3 regions of the Rhizobium sp. 01L419 genome follow, and region 2 is predicted to be linked to each of the others. Evidence: predicted binding sites of a transcription regulator. Region 2 holds the regulator's gene; each other region holds the start of a gene.
The links. The regulator LexA, encoded in region 2, represses DNA repair genes until DNA is damaged. The targets are predictions, from matches to a motif close to TGTTCNNNNTGTGTTCNG.
Positions count from the first base shown of each region.

Region 1: AC1DUP_RS36195 (ImuA family protein) is a predicted target of LexA. The motif match lies at 3,357-3,374, and genes of this name have one in related genera.
Region 3: AC1DUP_RS11880 (DUF5680 domain-containing protein) is a predicted target of LexA. The motif match lies at 2,157-2,174, and genes of this name have one in related genera.

Region 1 covers NZ_JBFTSM010000038.1:20,054-25,381, forward strand. Annotated here, with positions in the region: gene AC1DUP_RS36185 (error-prone DNA polymerase) at 1-1,121, opposite strand, end outside; gene AC1DUP_RS36190 (Y-family DNA polymerase) at 1,118-2,632, opposite strand; gene AC1DUP_RS36195 (ImuA family protein) at 2,553-3,308, opposite strand; gene AC1DUP_RS36200 (hypothetical protein) at 3,504-3,779, shown strand; gene AC1DUP_RS36205 (hypothetical protein) at 3,941-4,072, shown strand; gene AC1DUP_RS36210 (hypothetical protein) at 4,157-4,462, opposite strand; gene AC1DUP_RS36215 (hypothetical protein) at 4,551-4,706, shown strand; gene AC1DUP_RS36220 (hypothetical protein) at 4,703-4,858, opposite strand; gene AC1DUP_RS36225 (hypothetical protein) at 4,878-5,207, shown strand.
Region 2 covers NZ_JBFTSM010000019.1:113,877-119,204, forward strand. Annotated here, with positions in the region: gene eno (phosphopyruvate hydratase) at 1-780, opposite strand, end outside; gene kdsA (3-deoxy-8-phosphooctulonate synthase) at 923-1,768, opposite strand; gene AC1DUP_RS29855 (VOC family protein) at 1,765-2,652, opposite strand; gene lexA (transcriptional repressor LexA) at 2,850-3,575, shown strand; gene AC1DUP_RS29865 (ComEC/Rec2 family competence protein) at 3,556-5,328, opposite strand, start outside.
Region 3 covers NZ_JBFTSM010000005.1:41,111-46,438, reverse strand. Annotated here, with positions in the region: gene AC1DUP_RS11890 (lipoprotein-releasing ABC transporter permease subunit) at 1-891, shown strand, start outside; gene AC1DUP_RS11885 (ABC transporter ATP-binding protein) at 948-1,631, shown strand; gene AC1DUP_RS11880 (DUF5680 domain-containing protein) at 1,635-2,096, opposite strand; gene dnaE (DNA polymerase III subunit alpha) at 2,409-5,328, shown strand, end outside.

The sequences.
Region 1 (5,328 bases), on a different contig from region 2:
TCGATATCGGGCGGCTCGTCGCGTTCCTTGCTGACGAAGCGTTCGAACAGCAGATCGTTGGTTTCCGGGTCGATACTGGTGATGCCGAGGATATAGCAGATAGCGCTATTGGCGGCGGAGCCACGCCCCTGGCAGAGGATGCCCTGGCTGCGGGCGTAACGAACGATGGAAAAGACGGTCAGGAAATAAGGCGCATAGCGCATCTCCTTGATCAGATCGAGTTCGTGGCGGACTGATCTGAGCACCTTCTGAGGAAGGCCTTCGGGATATCTGCCGGGAATGTTTTCCCGGACATAATGTTCAAGCGATTGCTGGGCGTCCATGCCGGCGACGATTGCTTCCAGCGGATATTGATAGGTCAGTTCCTCCATCGAGAATTTGCAGCGTTCGGCGATTTCCATCGTGCGCGCGAGTGCTTCCGGATAGCGAGAGAACAGCCGCTGCATTTCCTCCGGTGCTTTGAGATGACGGTCGGCATGGCGTTCGCGCTCGAAGCCAACGTCGTCGATCGTCGTCCGGTTTTTGATGCAGGTAACGACGTCCTGGAGCTGGCGGCGTGAGGGTTCGTGGAAGAGCACGTCGTTGGTGACGACCGTCTTGACACGGTGGCGAACCGCCATGTTGGAGATCTCGTGCAGGCGAAGCTGGTCATTTGGTCGGCGTCGGAGGCAAAGCGACACATAGGCGCGGTTTTGAAAGACTTCTGCCATTTTTCTGAGCTGGAGTGCGCAGATCTCATCCGGCAGGTCGGGCACCAGAATTCCAATAAGTCCTTCCGCGTGGAGCGCAACGTCATCAAGTGTCAGAATGCAGTTCGCCTTTCCGCCCCTGCTTTTTCCGAGTGTCAGCAGTCGCGTCAGCCGCGAATAGGCGGCCCGATCGGTTGGATAGACAAGGATCGACATGCCGTCCTGCAGGTCAAGGCGACAGCCGACGAGCAACCGCAAACCGGTTGTCCGCGACGCCTCCAATGCCCGCACGATGCCGGCGAGCGAATTGCGGTCGACGATCCCGACAGCGTCGATGCCCAGTAATTTTGCCGTCGCAAACAGCTCCTCGGCCGAGGAGGCGCCCCGCAGGAACGAAAAATGGGTCGTGACCTGCAGCTCGGCGTAGGTCATGCGAAGGTTCCGTGCAGGAACCAGCGGTGCGAGCCCGTGTCCGGATCGACGCCGTCACCGGCGCGATAGATCCAGTAGCGTTCGCCCGCCTCATCCTCGACCGTGAAATAGTCGCGCACGGCGACCCATTCGCATGATCGCTGCCACCATTCGCCAAAGATGCGCTCAGGCCCATCTGCTTGTTTGACCCGCCGGCGCTTGCCGCGCCAGGTAAACCAGGCAGGCGGATGGTCAGGTAGCAGCGCCATGACCTCGATCATTTCCGGGCGATCCATCAATCTCACCGGGCGCGGCCAGATCAAAGGCCAGGTCTGTCCCAGCGCGGTGGCGACAGGGGAAACGCGTTGGACCGATCGTTCGGGAACGTCGCTTGCGACCGGCGCGAGGCGGTAGATCCGGAATGCGCCGCGATTGCCGATAATATCGACGAAAGCGCCAATATCGGCCGCGGGATCTTCGACCAGGGTGTCGGCGATCTGCTTGTCGGCGAGTGGCTCGACCATTGTGGCGGCGAGGCTGAGTTTTTCGATGCCGAACCCTGGGTCTATGCGCTCGATGCGATCATGCAGCAGCTTGGTAAGCCATGCGATGTCGCGGACTGGTTTGGCGGTCCCCGCTCGCAGCGCCTGGATCGTATTGTCGACCCGATGGATGATCAGATCGGTGCGGCGCACGCCGAGACCGCGCGCCTGAAGGCCATGACAGAGGCTGCAGACAAGCTGCGAGACATATTTCGCGATCGTCTCGGGCGTGCCGATCGGTTCTGCGAAGGATCGATCGACCTCCACGAATGCCGGCGAGCGGATGGGGTCGATCGGCTCGGCTGTGCGCCCGAACATCTGGTCGAGCCGGCGGGTGATCTGCGGGCCAAAACGCAGGTTCAGGGGCGCCCGCGGCGCCGCCGAAAGCTCGCCGACGGTTCGAAACCCGAGGGTGCGCAGTCCTGTCAGCACTTCCGCGTCAAGACGAAGCGAGGAGATCGGCAGTCCGACAACGGCCTCGCGTGTCTGACCCGGCGCAACTACGCGCGTCTCTTCTCCGAGAGAGCGTGCCAATGCATGGGCAGCGCCCCAGCTGTCTGCAACGACGGCACGCGCCGGCAGACCCTTGGCGCGGAATCTGTTGATCAGGCCCGACAGCATCGGCCCCTCGCCCCCCTGCAGGTGATCGGCCCCTTCGGTATCCAGGACGATGCCATCAGGTGGGTCGATGGCGACGACCGGCGAATACTGGGTGAGTGCCCAGAGGGTGATCCGCTCCAGCGCGGCGAGATCGGCTGATGGGTCGGCATCGACCATGGTGAGACCCTGTACGAGCGCTTGCGCCTTGGCAGCAGGCATGCCGGGGCTGAGGCCGAGTTTGGCGGCGTTGGTGTCGACGGCCGATAGCCATCGTTTCGATCCGCTTCTGGAAATGACGACGAGCGGTGCCTCAGCCGGAATGGACGGATCGGCGCGTCTGATACGATCCGTCGGCAGCGTCGGAAGAAATACGGAGACGACCCTGACCATCACATGCCTCTACGATGAAATCTGCACTGTCTCCCGCCTTGATCCGGATCAGTTCGGCGAGCCACCGGGCGCGACCGACACCGGGAACGGGGAGCGGCTGCGAGGGCAGAACCGATATGCGCCAGCGCGAGGCGGACGCCGTCGGATGCCCGAAATCGGCCGCTTCCGTCTGGCGCCGCCATCGTCGAATGATCAGGCCGAGCGTGCCTGATCCCTCGGCCGCCAATTGCAGGCGGCGGGAAACGACCATCGGCAACCGCACGGCCTCCGCAACGACCGCACCAAGCCCTCCGAACCGCAACGCCTCCTCGCAGGCCTCAAGCACGTGCTCCTCACGAACAGCTTCGACATAGATGACCCGATCGGGATGAAGACCGGCCCCTGCCAGCGCCGGCGCGAAGAGATCTGGACGCGCCAGGCACCAGACGACCACGCCCTTCGTGCGGGCAGCCACGCCCGCCGCAAACAAGGCGGCGGCGGCTCCATCGATGGCCGCTGCCCCGCCGCCGGCAAACTCGTGGATCGCCCCATAGGCAAGCCCTCCACCCGGCAGCCGCTCGTCGATCCCAGGAATGCCGAATGGCAGGACCGCTGTCGCGCGGGCTGCCGCTCCTTCGAGATGCTGGATACGCTCTCGAAGCTCCGAGATAATTGGATTTGCGCTTGGCCGAGCCATATTTGCTCTTCACAGAATTCAGGTTTCCACACCGCAGGAAAGCGGATATGTTCTTTATTTGTTCCTAATTTGAATGTGAGTCAATGTGCATGTTACGGGTGGATATTCCTATAGAGCCAATCATCCACATGAAAGCCGGAATGAAAAACAGAATGAATACAGGTAAATACCAAAATTTGGTCCACAGCTGAAAAAATGTCATCGATAAGAAAAAATGCCTATGATGGGGTGACGCTGCGCGAATTTCGGGAGGCGACAATCGCGGTCGCATGCCTCGTCTGCGACCGTCATGGCGAGCTCGACCGTCGGACGCTGGTCAAGCAGTATGGAGCAAGCCTCACCTTCGTTACGCTTCGCCGCCGGGTGGCGATGGGATGTGCGAAGATGCATGGTCAGGACGGTATCGACCGCTGCGACACCCATTTCCCTGGCCTGAACGGTGCCGGACTGTCTCTCAAGAAGGAAGGCTAGGGTCGCTGGCGTGCAGCTTGCGCAGTTTGCGCACCGGCCGTTGGCCTAGGATGGTTCAGAGGGGGCGATCCCTAACCGGACGTCAAGCTTTGGCGGTTAAAAACCGAGAAACCTTCCGGTGGTCCGGTCTCTCCGGCTGCCTCAGATCGGCTGGAAGAACGATGCGCTTTCAAAAACGCCTCTTTACCGCCTCCGCATTCGCGATCCTGGTCGCGCTCATCGCCATCAATCCATTCGGACGCCATCTGGTCGACCCCCGGCCGACATCGTCCATTCCCGGCGACGATCACTGACAGCGGCTGTCTGCCGTCGACAGATGGGCTCGCGACCGGGGAAACAAGGTATGAGGGATTGCGGTCACATCGGTGAAGTCTTCCTCACGATGTATTCGGGCCTCGGTCTTCATCCCCCGGCCAGCGCTCGCTGAAGGCGGGGCCGGCAATTGCCAATCTGTTCTTGCCCTGCCAGGCACCGACGACATAACCGTCGGGCCTGACCTGAACACTCTTACGATTGGCAAGTTTGATCTCCATGGCGATCGCTGCAGGCGGCGACGCAATCCTCAAACTTTCCGGGATGACCGGCCGTGTCTGTCCAAAATCGACCGGCTGGCGTTGCGCTGCGGGGTCGACCCAGTAATTGGCCTGCCTGACAATATCGGGGAAATGCGAGCGATCAATCACATCGCCGTTGACGGTAATTTGTCGCCATGGCCAGTTGCGCGTAAAAATGCTGTCGGGCGAATGGACCTGTGCCGTCGGGAAGTCGTCGATGTTCCAGCCATTGCCGAAGGGTGACGCCCCCTCCGGCTTGTATCTGGCACTGTCCGCTGCAGAGCCAAATCAGATTGTTGCTGTGGACGAGGCGCGAAACAGTTTCTTCTTCACGATTGGCCAGCGCAGCAGCCAGGTGTTATTGAAGATTTAGTGCGGACCGTCGGCGCTATGGGTTTCGGGAAACTTGAAGAGCTGTCCCTTGGCGTGGGTATCGCCGTCCGGTCCTGGAATATCGATATTCCAACTGACATTGCTATAGAGGTAGAAATAGCCGGATCGCTCCATTTCGAAGGAGAACGGCATGTAGCAATCAACGAAGGTATTGCCCCTTATCGTCCAGTTCCAGGCGAAGTTTTCGGGCTCGACGGCATTTGTCGTGGATGCGAACGAACCAGTTGTCCTCGATCAGGACATTGCGGGAAAAATTGTCTTTTATGGATTCGCCGGCCTGATTGAAGAGATGCACGCCGTTGAAGGCATCGACGATAATGTTGTGCGGACGATCACATCACCAGCAATCGTCCAGGCTCGAAAGAAATCGCCGTCGAAGGCGCGCGCGTCATCATCGATATTGACGAGCCCTTCGACACTGTCGGGTCCTTCTGCAGGTGCCCCGTGCACCGCCGACCACGGGTACTTCCGCCAGAGTTAGCCCGGCGTGAAACTGCCGTGGGGCCGCACGCCCTTTTCAGCCCGGATCGAGACGACATCTTCTTCCCCGCCCCGCCGACATCCTGGGACCCAGTCACATTCTTCGATGAGAATATGCGTGT
Region 2 (5,328 bases):
GCGGCCTTCGCCTTCCATCACATACCTGCCGTCCTTGAAGAACTCCGTCGAGGCGCAATCGAGGCCGAGATAGATGTCCTCACCCGGCTTGTAGCCGGCTTTCTCAACCGACTTCATGATGAAGTCGAGGGCTTCCGGAGCGCTCTTCAGGCCCGGTGCAAAACCACCTTCGTCGCCGACATTGGTGTTGTGCCCCTGGGCAGCGAGTTCCTTGCGCAGCGTATGGAAGACTTCCGAGCCCATACGGACGGCTTCACGGATCGAATCTGCGCCAACCGGCAGGATCATGAATTCCTGGAAGTCGATCGGGTTGTCGGCATGAGCGCCGCCGTTGATGATGTTCATCATCGGAACCGGCAGAAGGCTTGCCGAAGCACCACCGACATAACGGTAGAGCGGCAGGCCGGAAGCCTCCGCGGCAGCCTTGGCAACAGCAAGCGAAACGCCGAGGATGGCGTTGGCGCCGAGGCGTGACTTGTTCGGCGTACCGTCGAGCTCGATCATGATCTTGTCGATCTGAATCTGGTTTTCAGCGTCGATGCCGCCGATCGCGTCGAAGATCTCGGTATTGGCGGCTTCGACGGCCTTTTCGACACCCTTGCCGAGATAGCGCTTGCCACCGTCGCGCAGTTCGACGGCTTCATGCGCGCCAGTCGAAGCGCCCGAGGGAACAGCCGCACGGCCCATGCTGCCGTCTTCGAGATAGACATCGACTTCGACGGTGGGGTTACCACGGCTATCGAGAATCTCGCGGGCGATGATATCGGTAATTGCAGTCATGGTTTTTTCCTGCTCGGTGGGTGGATAAATCGTTTGAAACCGTCTTAATCGAAGGTGCGCAAATTACAATGGCAGTTTGCGGCACCCTTCGGCATGCAGTTCCACTCGTCGCTATATTACGATCATGTCAGGCTTTTGACTGTCAGCCTTTAGCGATCGCGTCGAAAGCCAGCAGCTTTTCCAGAAGCCGCGGCATATCCTTGAGATAGACCATGTTCGGGCCGTCGCAGGGCGCGTTATCCGGGTCCTGATGAGTCTCGATAAAGACCCCAGCAACACCGACCGCCACGGCAGCGCGCGCGAGCGTCTCCACGAATTGCCGTTCTCCGCCGGAGGTTTCCCCCTGCCCGCCCGGCTGCTGGACCGAATGAGTGGCGTCGAAGATAACTGGCGCACCGGTGGCTGCCATGATCGGCAGGGAGCGCATGTCGGAGACCAGCGTGTTGTAGCCGAAAGAAGCGCCGCGCTCGCACAGCAGAATGTTCGGATTGCCACTCTGATTCAGCTTGCCGAGCACGTTCTTCATATCCCAAGGCGCCAGGAACTGGCCCTTCTTGACGTTGATGACGCGGCCCGTCTTGGCAGCAGCCACCAGAAGATCCGTCTGGCGAGACAGGAAGGCCGGTATCTGCAGGATATCAACGACCTTCGCTACTTCGGCGCATTGTTCTTCGCTGTGAATGTCGGTGAGAACCGGAATGCCGAGTTCCTTCTTGAGATCAGCGAATACTTCCAGCCCCTTCTCAAGGCCGACACCGCGTTTGCTCGACAACGAAGAGCGATTGGCCTTGTCGAAAGACGTCTTGTAGACAAGCCCGATGCCGAGCTTGGCGCACAGTTCCTTCAATGTGCCAGCCACCATGAACGCATGGTCGCGGCTTTCCATTTCACAGGCGCCGGCGATCAGCGACAAGCGGCCGGTATTGGAGAAGGTGACCTTACCGGCGCCCTCGCCGACCGTCACCTGGGAATTGGTATTGGAGCTCATGATGTTTCCTCGAAGGCGAAGAGCACGCCCTGGCCGGGCGCGGGCTTCACCAGAATACGGTTGCCCTTGCGTGTATAGGTCACCCCGTTAGCAGCCAAATGCGCTTCTGTCACGGCAAGATCGCCCGCATGGAAAAGGATCGCCCGCCCACGCAGGCCGCGATCGGTGTCCGGCGTCGCCAGATCGAAATAGGCCTCCAGACCCGCCGGGTTCATCAGACTGATCTTTGTGTTTGCCAGAGGAACTCTCACCCCAAAACCGGTCTCATCTGCGGCGTCGGCTCTTGCCACGCCACGGACGAATTCGCCGAAGGCCCAAGGCTCGGGCGCGGCTAGAACTATCTCGGCAATTCCGGTTACGCCGTTGACGTGAGCTTCGAGCGCGCTGCGGTCAGCAGGGAGCGGATTGACGCGTTCGACGGCGAAGAGAAAGAAATCCGGTGCCCGAAGGTCGCCGGCGAAGGCGAGCCGGAAGCCGGCAATGCTCTCCGTGCCATCCGGCATTTTCACGGGACGTTCGAACTGCAACACAGAACCAGCGCTAATGCCGCCTTTAACGAATCGAGCATGTTCATGCTTTGCATCCGCGGCACTGAAGGCGATAGCAGACAGGCCCTCGCTGCCGCATCGAAAACGAAAGGCCTGATCGCGGGCTGTGAAGACATTGCCGTCGCGCGCCGTCCTGTCGCTCTCCTCGACACTGGCGATGCCGAGCGGCTCGAGATAGCTCCTGTCGGCGAAGAAAACGCAGGCATTTTCCGTACCGAAGGGATGGCGCGCGTCCGGAGCGACGGTGAAGCCCAGCTTGCCCAACCTCTCGCGTGCAAGGGCGATATCGGTAACCGGCAAAACGAGATGATCGATCGCAAGCGTGTCTTGGGTCATCAGCTACTCTCCAGCAATCACAAGGAGATGTGCTTCAACAAGCCTTACGAAGCAAGGCCGGACGGGACGGGCGCCGACAAAAATAAAATTCTCAACACAATGGAGAGAAATTTTACGAAAATTTAGCCACTTGCGGAACACATATGGAACATATAGTGTCCGTTCTGGATTTGTTTCAATACTGGGGTCACACGCCGATGCTCACGCGCAAACAACAGGAACTTCTTCTTTTCATTCATGAAAGGATGAAGGAATCCGGCGTTCCGCCATCTTTCGACGAGATGAAGGACGCCCTGGATCTGGCCTCGAAATCCGGCATTCATCGGCTGATCACGGCGCTCGAAGAACGCGGCTTCATTCGCCGGCTTCCGAACCGGGCGCGTGCGCTCGAAGTCATCAAGCTGCCGGAAGCCTATAGCTCGAGCCTGCAGCCAAGGCGCGGCTTTTCACCAAGCGTCATCGAAGGCAGCCTCGGCAAGCCGCAACCTGTTGCGCCTCCCGCCGCGGCAAAGTCAGCACCTGCGGCCGACAACGGCAATTCGGTTTCCGTGCCGGTCATGGGGCGCATCGCTGCCGGCGTGCCGATTTCGGCAATCCAGAACAACACCCATGACATCACCGTTCCCGCTGATATGCTTGGCTCCGGCGAACATTATGCGCTCGAAGTTCGTGGCGACTCGATGATCGAAGCCGGCATCTTCGATGGCGATACCGTCATCATCCGCAACGGTAGCACGGCCAATCCGGGTGACATCGTCGTCGCACTCGTCGATGAAGAGGAAGCGACGCTCAAGCGCTTCCGCCGCAAGGGCGCATCGATTGCGCTCGAAGCCGCAAACCCCGCTTACGAGACTCGCATTTTCCCGCCGGATCGCGTCAAGGTCCAGGGCAAGCTCGTCGGCCTCATTCGTCGCTATCACTGACCGGTGACGGGCCAACATCAGCGAATGTGTCGCTACGCCAGTCATAGGCACGGTGGCGCATCCAGGGCCGTCGCAATGCGTCGAAGGTAGCGGCAACCGCAACTCCGCCATCTGTGAAACGAAGCTCGATCGCGCCTGTCTTGCGCAATGTTTCGCCAGTAAAGAGCATAGCTCCGGATCGGCAGCCGTCGAAACGCAGACGGACAGGGGTGACGACGATATCGGCCGTATCGCAGGCAGGGCCCAGATAGGCTGCATTGTCGATAACCGTCAGTTTCTTTCCATTGCCGAGCATGATGGCGCACCAGGCACCTTTCAGGCACGAGAACCGTGACGGCGAACCGATCGCGACACGTCTCATCGACTCTCTGGCTTCATTCTGTTGATCCCGCGAGAGCTGCAGTCTTTTGCCTTCGGGCGCAGTGGGCCTATTGGCAGCTTCCAGCGTGACTGGCTTCCTGTGCTCTTCGATGGCAAGCGCCCGCTGCCATTGTTCGAAGATGAAGGCGGGTGGCTTTTCGCGGTTCGAAGCTATCGCCTCTCCATCGACAACAGCAACGAGGCTACCGTCTTCGGCAATGGCGATGTCGGGCATTGCCTCTGATGGCAGCGCCGCGACAGCAAGCGTGGAGAGAGTGACGATTGCCGTTCCGATATGCCGCAGTCGAGTTCTGAGGAGGGTCAGCAGCAGAAAACCGAAAACGGCCGTCGGGAAGTACCAACCCGGCAAACGGCCCACATCGATATTGCCACCCCAGCTCGATACCGTCTTTGCGATTGTGATCACCAGATCGAGCCCGAAGCCTGCCACATGCCATGCCCAGCCGTCCAGGCCAAAGGGCATCAGCAGCATCGCCAGCATCCCAGCCGGCATGACGATGAAGGAAATCACCGGCATGGCCGCGAGATTTGCCGGCAGGCCGTAGGCTGTCAGCCGGTGGAAATGCTCAATCGAAAACAGCGCGGTAGAGAAGCCACCAATCAGCGACGTCAGGAAAATGCCACCAAAGAAACCGCCGACCACGAAGAGGGGTTTCATGATCGGCAGGTTGGCAAAGACATTCTCCCACATCGGCCGGCCTTTCCAGAGATCGTAGCCGGCGACCAGGGCAAGTGTTGCGGCAAAGGACATCTGGAAACTCGGCCCCAGCACCTCCGATGGCGAGATCGCAAGGATCACAAGAGCGGATAGCGCCACGTTTCTGAGGCTGATCGATGGCCGGTCAAAGAAGACGGCAACCAGCATGATGGCCATCATGATGAAGGCACGTTCAGCGGAGACGGCAAAGCCGGAGATCAGATAGTAGGCTGTCACCGCCGCGAGCGCACCGGCCGCCGCGATTTTCTTGGTCGGCCACGCCTGGGCAATGCCGGGAAAAAGGCTAAGGACGACGCGCAGGCCGACAAAAAAGATGCCGGCGGAAAGCGCCATATTGAGACCGGAGATCGCGACGATATGGGCAAGGCCGGACTGCCGCAGCGCGTCCGTCGTGTCATCCGAGATCGCCCGCCTCTCGTCGGTGACAAGCGAAGCGGCAAAGGCGCCGGTATCGCCCGGCAGGGTGGAGCGTATGCGATCGCCGATGCCACTCCTGAGGCGATAGAGCCATTCGAGTGTCGCCTCACCGACCGAGCCCGCTTGCTGTGGCTGCAAGGCAAGCTTTTTCGGCGCGCCATAGAAAAAGCCGTTGGCGCCAATGCCGTCAAAATAGGCACTGAAAGCAAAATCATTGAGGTGGGGAAGTGCGGGGCC
Region 3 (5,328 bases), on a different contig from region 2:
CGGGCCGAAGACCTGACCAAGCTCAAGGCAGTATCCGACAATATCAAGTCTGGCGACATGGTGGGTTTTGCTGCAGGCGACAGCGTTTTGATGGGCACGCGCATGGCCGACCAGCTCGGCTTGCGGGTCGGCGACCTGATTACGATGACGTCACCGGAAGGTGACGTGACGCCGATGGGCGTCAATCCACGCATCAAATCCTACAAGATTTCCGGTCTCTTCGAGATCGGCATGTCGGAATACGATTCCTCGATCATCTATATGCCGCTGGAGGAATCTCAGCTTTATTTCAATGCCGACGGGCTGGTGCAGTCGATTGAGCTCTTCGTCGACAACCCTGATGATATTGATAATCTGAGACCCAAGGTTGAGGAGGCGGCCGGACGGCAGATCTTGGTCACCGACTGGCGCCAGCGCAACCAGACCTTCTTCTCCGCCCTGGAGGTGGAGCGCAACGTCATGTTCATGATCCTGACGCTGATCGTGCTTGTCGCCGCGCTCAACATCATCTCCGGACTCATCATGCTGGTGAAGGACAAGGGTAGCGATATCGCCATCCTGCGCACCATGGGTGCGAGCGCCGGTGCCATCATGCGCATCTTCTTCATGACCGGAGCGGCGATCGGTATCGTCGGCACGATCGCCGGCGTGCTGCTCGGCGTGCTCGTCTGCGTCAATATCGAGTCCATCCGCCAGTTCTTCTCATGGGTATCGGGCACGGTGCTTTTCGATCCCCAGCTCTATTTCCTCAGCCAGCTACCGGCAGAAATGGATGTGAGTGAAACGGTGTCGGTCGTCATCATGGCGCTGACGCTCTCCTTCATCGCGACGATCTTCCCCGCTTGGCGCGCCTCCCGCCTCGACCCCGTCCAGGCCCTTCGTTACGAATAAGGCTGAGATTCAAGGTCATGCATGATCCAAGGCCCAATCCAAGGAATGCCGCATTCATGAAACGCAATGTCGTTCTCAAGCTTTCGGGCGTCGAGCGCCACTATGGTCAGGGCGAAACGCTGCTGACCATCCTCAAGGGTGCGGATTTCACCCTGTCGAGCGGTGAGATGGTGGCGCTGGTGGCGCCGTCAGGCACCGGCAAGTCGACGCTGCTGCATGTGGCAGGGCTGCTGGAGCATCCTGACAGCGGCGAGGTAATGGTCAACGGTCGCCCATGTGATGGCCTCTCCGATGACAAGCGCACGGCCATCCGCCGCGGCGAGATCGGCTTCGTTTATCAGTTTCATCACCTGCTGCCGGAATTCTCTGCGCAGGAAAATATCATGATGCCACAGCTCATCGCCGGCCTCTCATGGAAGGAAGCGGGCGAGCGGGCAAAGATGCTTCTGGATTACATGCGCATCGGCCACCGCGGTACGCATCGCCCGGGCGAGCTTTCCGGCGGCGAGCAGCAGCGCGTGGCAATCGCTCGCGCCGTTGCCAATGCGCCGAGCCTGCTTCTCGCCGACGAGCCCACCGGCAATCTCGACCCGGAAACCGCCAGCTATGTCTTCGATGCTCTGGAGGCTCTGGTGCGCCAGTCCGGCCTTGCCGCGCTGATCGCCACACACAACCACGAGCTGGCCCGGCGCATGGACCGGCGCGTAACGATCTCCGACGGCAAGGTCGTGGATTTCTGATTATCAGGGGATAATCAGCCCGCCGCGATAATCGAGCTCATAGGCCTTTTGATCATCGACAAGGATGAATTCGTGGCCGCGGAAATGCGTGCAGTCGCCTTCGCTCGTATCGACATAGCGCCCCAACGAATGATCGAAGACCATGCCGCCGAGGAAGCGGCCTTGTTTGTAAAGCTGTGACAGCGCGGCGCTAATGATCGTGCCGGCGACAGTTCCGTCGATGATCCCGGGCTCGATGATCCGCCCAAAATAGTTCATCGCCCACACCGGCTTTTCCTCCAGCCAGACCACTTCCTGACCGGCAAAATCCGTGCCGCCGAAATAGCTGTCGAGGTAGCGCCAGATCCCGCGCTTGTAGCCGATATCATGGGCGCCGATCCGATAGGAGGGCTGCGGCTTCGCGCCGGCGACATAAGTCTGCGATTTGGCTTCGACAATGAAGCCGTTGAGTTCCTGCGTGTCCATCGTCCCGCTGCTCCGACGTTAACCATGTCCCGCGAGAGCGGGAGGGAATCCTGTTGACAACAGAACATACATGGAACAAATTAAAAACATAAGAGCACAGGAGAGCCAAATGACTGACATGATCCGTGATATCGCAGCATTCACCTCCATCGCAATGTTCATTGCCAGCTTTTCGCTGATCGTCATGGCAATGTAAGAATTCAGGGGATCGCATGGCTGCCATGCGGTCCCGAAGCGGGACTTTTTCTGGACAGAATCGCCTTGAATGCCGACAATGCTCTCTCTTCAGTGAGGCGGTTCGAAAGGCAGATCATGGCGGATGCGGAAAAAGGTGCTGCTGGCGCAGTCGTCGGCGGAAAACCGGGCTTCGTCCATCTGAGGGTCCACTCCGCCTATTCGTTGCTCGAAGGCGCGTTGCCCCTCAAAAAGATCCTCTACAAGGCGTCGGGCGACAGCCAGCCGGCGATCGCCATTACCGATACCAACAATCTCTTCGTCGCTCTGGAGTTTTCCCAGAAGGCGATGGAAGACGGTCTGCAGCCGATCATCGGCTGCCAGGTATCGATCGACATGGAAGACGGCCTCGAAACCGAAAAGCGGGGCGGCCACCAGACGCTGGTCAAGTTGCCCTCGATCGTACTTTTGTCCGCCACGGACGCAGGCTATGAACGGCTGGTCGATCTCGTCAGCCGCGCCTATCTCGGCGGCGAGAACAATCAGGCCATCAATATCCGCTCCTCCTGGCTGGCGGAAATCGGCACCGAAGGGCTGATCGCATTGACGGGTGCCTCGACCGGCCCCGTCGACATGCCGCTCAAGGACGGCCATGGCGCCCAGGCGGAGACTCGTCTGCTGGCGCTGAAGCGCATCTTCGGTGACAGGCTCTATGTCGAACTGCAGCGGCATGGAACCTACGACAAGCGGCACGAACAGAAGATTATCGGCCTTGCTTATAAGCACGACCTGCCGCTGGTGGCGACCAACGAAGCCTTCTTCCCGACGCGCGACGATTACGATGCGCATGACGCGCTGATGGCGGTGGCCCACAACGCCATCGTTTCCGACGACAGCCGCTTCCGCCTGTCGCCGGATCACTATCTGAAAAGCCGCGCAGAGATGGAAAAGCTCTTCGCCGACCTGCCCGAGGCGCTCGACAACACCGTCGAGATCGCAAGGCGCTGCTCCTTCGTGCTGAAGACCCGCAAGCCGATTCTGCCGCGCTTCACCGGCGCGACCGATGATCCCGAAGAGGCCGAGCGCGCAGAATCGCTCGAACTTCGCCGCCAGGCGGAGGAGGGGCTGGATATGCGCCTTGCCGAGCTTGGAATGTCCGCCGGCTACGAGGAGAAGGATTATCGCGAGCGGCTGGAATTCGAGCTCAGTGTTATCGAGCGCATGAAGTTCCCCGGCTACTTCCTGATCGTTGCGGACTTCATCAAATGGGCCAAGCAGCATGATATCCCGGTTGGCCCAGGCCGCGGTTCGGGCGCGGGCTCGCTGGTCGCCTATGCGCTGACGATCACCGACGTCGATCCGCTGCGCTTCTCGCTGCTCTTCGAACGCTTCCTCAATCCCGAACGCATCTCGATGCCCGACTTCGATATCGACTTCTGCCAGGACCGCCGTGAAGAGGTGATCCGCTATGTGCAGCAGAAATACGGTCGCGAGCAGGTGGCGCAGATTATCACCTTCGGTTCGCTGCAGGCGCGCGCCGCATTGCGCGACGTTGGCCGCGTGCTGGAAATGCCTTACGGCCAGGTCGACAAGATCTGCAAGCTGGTGCCGAACAATCCCGCAAACCCGACGCCGCTTTCGAAGGCGATCGAGGAAGAGCCGAAACTGCAGGAGGAGGCCGCCAAGGAACCCGTCGTCGCGCGCCTCCTGGATATCGCCCAGAAGATCGAAGGCCTCTACCGGCACGCCTCGACCCACGCCGCCGGTATCGTGATCGGCGATCGCCCGCTGTCGAAACTGGTGCCGATGTATCGCGATCCGCGATCCGACATGCCGGTCACCCAGTTCAACATGAAGTGGGTAGAGCAGGCCGGCCTCGTCAAGTTCGACTTCCTCGGCCTGAAGACGCTGACCGTGCTCAAGGTGGCCGTCGATTTCTGCAGGAAGCGCGGCATCGAGGTCGATCTCGCCAAGATCCCGCTCGACGACAAGAAGACCTACGAGATGCTTTCGCGCGGCGAAACGGTCGGCGTGTTCCAGGTTGAAAGTGCCGGCATGCGCAAGGCGCTGATCGGCATGAAGCCTGACTGCATCGAGGATATCATCGCACTGGTGGCGCTCTATCGTCCCGGCCCGATGGAAAACATCCCGACCTACAATGCCCGCAAGCACGGGGAGGAAGAGCTTGAATCGATCCATCCGACGATCGACCATCTGCTCAAGGAAACGCAGGGCGTTATCGTCTATCAGGAACAGGTGATGCAGATCGCCCAGGTCCTGTCGGGCTATTCGCTCGGCGAAGCCGATCTTCTGCGTCGCGCCATGGGTAAGAAGATCAAGGCTGAGATGGATCAGCAGCGCGAGCGCTTCGTCGATGGTGCGGTCAGGAACGGCGTGTCGAAGCCGCAGGCCGATAACATCTTCGAACTCCTGGCGAAGTTCGCAAACTACGGCTTCAACAAGTCGCATGCGGCCGCCTACGCCATTGTCTCCTATCAGACGGCCTTTATGAAGGCGCACTATCCGGTCGAATTCCTGGCTGCTTCGATGACGCTCGATATGTCGAACACCGAAAAGGTCAACGACTTCCGCCAGGATGCGAAGCGTCTCGGCATCGAAGTCATCGCGCCCTCCGTCCAGACCTCCTTCCGACAGTTCGAGACCGGCGACAACCGCATCTATTATGCGCTCGCGGCCCTCAAAGGGGTCGGCGAATCCGCCGTCGATCACATCGTCGACATGCGCGGCGATAAGCCCTTCGCCAGCATCGAGGATTTCTGCCTGCGCATCGATCCACGCCAGGTAAACCGCCGTGTGCTGGAAAGCCTGATCTATGCGGGCGCCTTCGATTGCTTCAATCTGGACCGTGCCCAGCTTTCAGCCGGCCTCGACCGTGTGCTCGGCTATGCGCAGCGCGCGCAGGAAAACAAGCTGAGCGGCCAGTCGGACATTTTCGGTGGCGCGCTGTCGTCAGGCCCGGAAAAGATCGCCCTGCCACCATTCTCGCCCTGGCTTGCTTCTGAGCGGCTGCTCAAGGAATTCCAGGTGCTGGGCTTCT